2 regions of the Rossellomorea sp. NRS-1567 genome follow, and region 1 is predicted to be linked to the other one. Evidence: riboswitches for the same ligand, from Rfam matches in the RefSeq annotation. Region 1 holds a riboswitch; the other holds the start of a gene.

Region 1 (2,205 bases):
ATGCATATAAATCAATGGTTGAAGAAAATTATTCCGCCGGCAGGGAGATGGATGCGGGCGTCAACGTGGGCTTATTCACTTATCCTATATTAATGGCGGCGGATATCCTTCTTTTCCAAACGGAACTGGTTCCTGTCGGAAAAGATCAAATTCAGCATGTTGAAATTGCAAGAGACATAGCAGAAAACTTTAATAAGCTATATGGAGAAACATTTATTCTTCCTGAATATGTCATACAGGAAGAAACATCCGTTCTACCGGGACTCGATGGACGGAAAATGAGTAAAAGCTATAACAACACCATTCCATTATTTGAAGAACCAAAAAAACTCCAAAAACTAATCAATAAAATCAAAACAGATTCTTCACCTCCTGAAGAGCCTAAGGATCCTGAAACATCCGTCTTATTCTCTCTTTATAAAGAATTTGCAACCTCCGATCAAGTTGAAGAAATGAGAAGGAGATTTCAAGAAGGAATAGGCTGGGGAGAAGCGAAAAAAGAGCTATTCCAAGTAATGAATTCATTTATCGAGAAACCAAGATCGAAATATGAAGAACTGATGGCCTCCCCCCATATGCTGGATGTCATCTTACAAAATGGAGCAAAAAAAGCACGGGAAAAAACAATCCCATTCATGAAAGAGATTAAAAGTAAAATAGGGATTTATCATTGAAATAAAAAATGTTGATGAAGCGTAAAATGAATATTTTTTATTCAGATAATTCATAATTCTCATTGACATTTCTTCTTCTTTATTATAAGTTATGGGAAAGTTATTTTTCACAAAATCAAATAGTTTCTTATCAAGAGAGGTAGAGGGACTGGCCCGAAGACACCTCAGCAACCAGCCGCGAGTTTTGGTATGGTGCTAATTCCAGCAAGTTGATGTCAACTTGGACGATAAGAGGGAGAACGAACGTACAAAACCTTCTTATTTTCATTAAGAAGGTTTTTTTGTTTTTTCCCTTTTCGTATTCAAGATAGAAAAGGAGAGAAGAATGTTGAAAAAGCATATTGATACAATACTTGTCCAGGCGGGAAATCGGAAAGATCCTTCAACAGGTGCTGTGAGCTTGCCCATTCATTTATCGACTGCCTATGAACATAAGGGGATTGGCCAATCGACAGGCTATGATTACACAAGGACTGGAAATCCAACCCGCACCACCTTGGAAGACACCCTCACTCAATTGGAGGAAGGTCACAGAGGGTTTGCCTTCAGCTCGGGGATGGCAGCGATTCAGGCAATCCTTAGCTTATTTTCCAGCGGGGATGAATTGATTGTTTCGAAAGACCTATACGGCGGGAGCTACCGTTTATTCGTGCAGTATGAAGCACAATATAGTATCAAATTTCATTTCGTCGATACAAGTGATGTTGGCTCCATAGAAGAACAAATTTCTAACAGAACAAAGGCCATTTTTGTTGAAACCCCAACCAATCCATTGATGAATGAAGCAGATATTTCTGAGATTGCCGGCATTGCTAAGGCCAACGGGTTGCTCTTAATTGTCGATAATACCTTCTATACACCTGTTCTACAAAAGCCGCTCGCTGAAGGCGCAGACATTGTCATTCACAGCGCCACGAAATACTTAGGGGGCCATAATGATGTATTGGCCGGTGTTGTGGTCGTAAACACAGAAGAGTTGTCGGGGAAAATCTACACCATTCAAAATTCAATCGGAGCGGTTCTCGCCCCTTTTGATTGTTGGCTCTTATTAAGAGGGATGAAAACCCTTAGTCTCAGAATGGCTCAGCACGAAAAAAACGCAAGAAAATTAGCGGAGTATCTTGATGCCCATGAATGTGTAACAGACGTTTTATATCCGGGAAAAGGCGGCATGCTTTCCTTTCGTATCGCAAAGGAAGAATGGGTTGCTCCATTTCTCCAACACTTAAAAGTTATTACGTTTGCTGAAAGTTTGGGAGGGGTGGAAAGTTTTATCACCTATCCCGCTACCCAAACACATGCAGACATTCCTGAAGAAGAACGGAAAAGGCTTGGTATCTGCAACAGACTCCTGCGGTTTTCTGTAGGAATTGAATTTATTGATGACCTGATTGAAGACCTAGAGAATGTTTTTCAACAATTGGAAAAAGAGGTGCTTACGTATGAGTAAAAAACCATTTTCACTTCAGACGTCACTCATTCATTCTCACGGAGTTGATAAAGAAACAGGAGCGGTCTCTACACCGCTTCA
Region 2 (2,205 bases), on a different contig from region 1:
ACGCATGGTTAATGAAGAAGATAAAGGTTACAGAAGTAAGAAAAGCGAGTCCGATCGTCATGATCGGGGCAGCCACAAACAGTTCTTCCTTTGAATTTCCGATAAAAAGAAAGAGGAGCAGTACATATACAAAGCTGCCATTGAAAATTCCGAGGGCGTGCTGTGTTTGTTTGTCCGAAATGAAATCCAGGAGCATCCTGGGTGAAAATTGACCACTGAACATCGTGAGCACAACAAGCAGTGAATTCAAGGTGAAAGCACTGAGCGTCAGGATGGCCCCGATGAGTGTACTGACAAGCATGCGCGTAACAGATGCATCCATACTTAAGAAGTTAAAGGTATATTGAGAGATGTCAGCATACAGATCTAAATAGAGGGTGAGTGCTACAAGCAGTATGGAAAAACAAATATAAAAGAACGGCATATACCATATGGTCAGCCGAATCTCACGCATTCTCTGCCGTTTGGACATAAGCATATATTTTTTGATGGATAAGGGGAGCATTTTTTTCAGCATAATTGATCCGGTTCCTTTCAAATAAAGGGATATGGAATAGTTTTCCCTGCCAGAACAGGTTAAAACGTCTCTTTGCAAATTAGATTGATAAACTCCCAGACAGGGTGCGAATTTAAGTAAACCGATAGGGAATGATGCGGTCTGTAACATTAGAAAGAATTTTTCAAAAATACTAAAAATAGTATTGACGAAGGAATGAATCCCCTTTATAATCCAATTCATACTCAAATAGAAAGTAATACCAAAACGAAACATTATATCTCTTATCAAGAGCGGCGGAGGGATAGGCCCGATGAAGCCCGGCAACCTGCAGGATCAGACTGTAAAGGTGCCAATTCCTACAGATTCCATGTGGATCTGGAAGATAAGGGGAGGAGCATGATCATTTAGCCCTCTTCTTAAAAGAAGAGGGCTTTTCTGTATCCCTTTTTCTTTTCCGCTCATATCCCTCAAGTGGATCTTCAACTGAAATGAATCATTCTTACGTATAAAGTGAAAAGTCGATAAAAGGAGGCTGAATGATGTCAACGATTAATGTGGCACTTCTAGGGTTCGGAACAGTAGGGCAAGGGGTCTGTGAAGCAATCGATACTCATCAGGACAGATTGAAGGAAGTCCTGGGTAAAGAGGTGAAGGTTAGGGCGATCCTTATTAAAGATCCCACAAAAGAGCGGAGCATTGAACCATCCATCAACGTCACAACGGATTTCCAAGACATCCTGGATATCCCGGACCTGCACGTGATCTTTGAAGCGATCGTGGGGGAAGAGCCGAGCTATACGTATTTAACCGAAGCCATTGAGAAGGGGGTTCATATCGTCACGGCCAATAAAGCGATGTTTGCCAAATATGGTCCTGAGCTATTGGAGAAGGCGAAAAGGAAGGGGATATCGGTCGGATTTGAAGCGACGACAGCCGGGGGAATCCCGGTGATCGGCAGTATCAGGCAGCTTCTGAAGGTGAATGAGATCAGACAAATTCAAGGGATTCTGAATGGGACGTCCAACTTCATTTTATCTCAAATGAGAAAAAGAGGTCTTGCCTTTGATACAGCCTTAAAGATTTCTCAGGAGAAAGGATACGCTGAAGCCGATCCGACAAATGACATCGAAGGCCATGATGCGTTCTATAAATTGCTTATTTTAAGTCAAACAGCCTTTGGCAGACAGCCCGATTGGAAGAATATCCGACGTAAGGGGATATCCCACCTGACTGCAGAGTGGCTCCAGGCAGCGGAATCCTTTCGATTACGGTTTAAGCACATAGGTTCTCTCCGGCGGGATTCAGTCGACCATATTAAAGGTGCAGTAGAGCCCATCCTTGTCCATGACACCCATCCTTTTTACGGTGTGGAGGATGTGGAAAATGCCATATCTCTTAAGGGTAGTCTTGTAGGGAGGATTACCCTGCTTGGTCCGGGAGCTGGAAAATTGCCTACAGGCAGCGCCATGGTAGAGGATTTCCTGTCGTTGATAGAGAGGAAGTATACCGACTCTGCCGTAAGTACCGTGAATACGGAAGAGGTTCTTGTTGAGAGCAGCCACCAATGGGTCTTAAGAATCCGTGAAACTGATGAGTATCAAAACTGGCTTCCATCGTTCATTTTAAAGGATCGTATTCAGCTGGACGATTACTTGTACGTATTTGTTGAAGGCAGGAAAGAGACACTGGAATCGCTTCTTCAGACG

Evidence for each region. A riboswitch is a leader RNA that binds a small molecule or an ion and turns the genes downstream of it on or off. The one in region 1 is predicted to bind S-adenosylmethionine.
Region 2: it holds a riboswitch for S-adenosylmethionine, as region 1 does, so the genes downstream of both, ACIFOD_RS08975 (homoserine dehydrogenase) here and ACIFOD_RS10835 (methionine biosynthesis PLP-dependent protein) in region 1, are expected to answer to the same signal.

Annotation. Positions count from the first base shown of each region.
Region 1 is NZ_JBITPL010000015.1:290,994-293,198, forward strand. Features, by position in the region: gene ACIFOD_RS10830 (tryptophan--tRNA ligase) at 1-674, shown strand, start outside; SAM riboswitch class I at 799-908, shown strand; gene ACIFOD_RS10835 (methionine biosynthesis PLP-dependent protein) at 1,000-2,124, shown strand; gene metC (cystathionine beta-lyase) at 2,117-2,205, shown strand, end outside.
Region 2 is NZ_JBITPL010000014.1:218,611-220,815, forward strand. Features, by position in the region: gene ACIFOD_RS08970 (DUF2254 domain-containing protein) at 1-472, opposite strand, end outside; SAM riboswitch class I at 778-888, shown strand; gene ACIFOD_RS08975 (homoserine dehydrogenase) at 1,039-2,205, shown strand, end outside.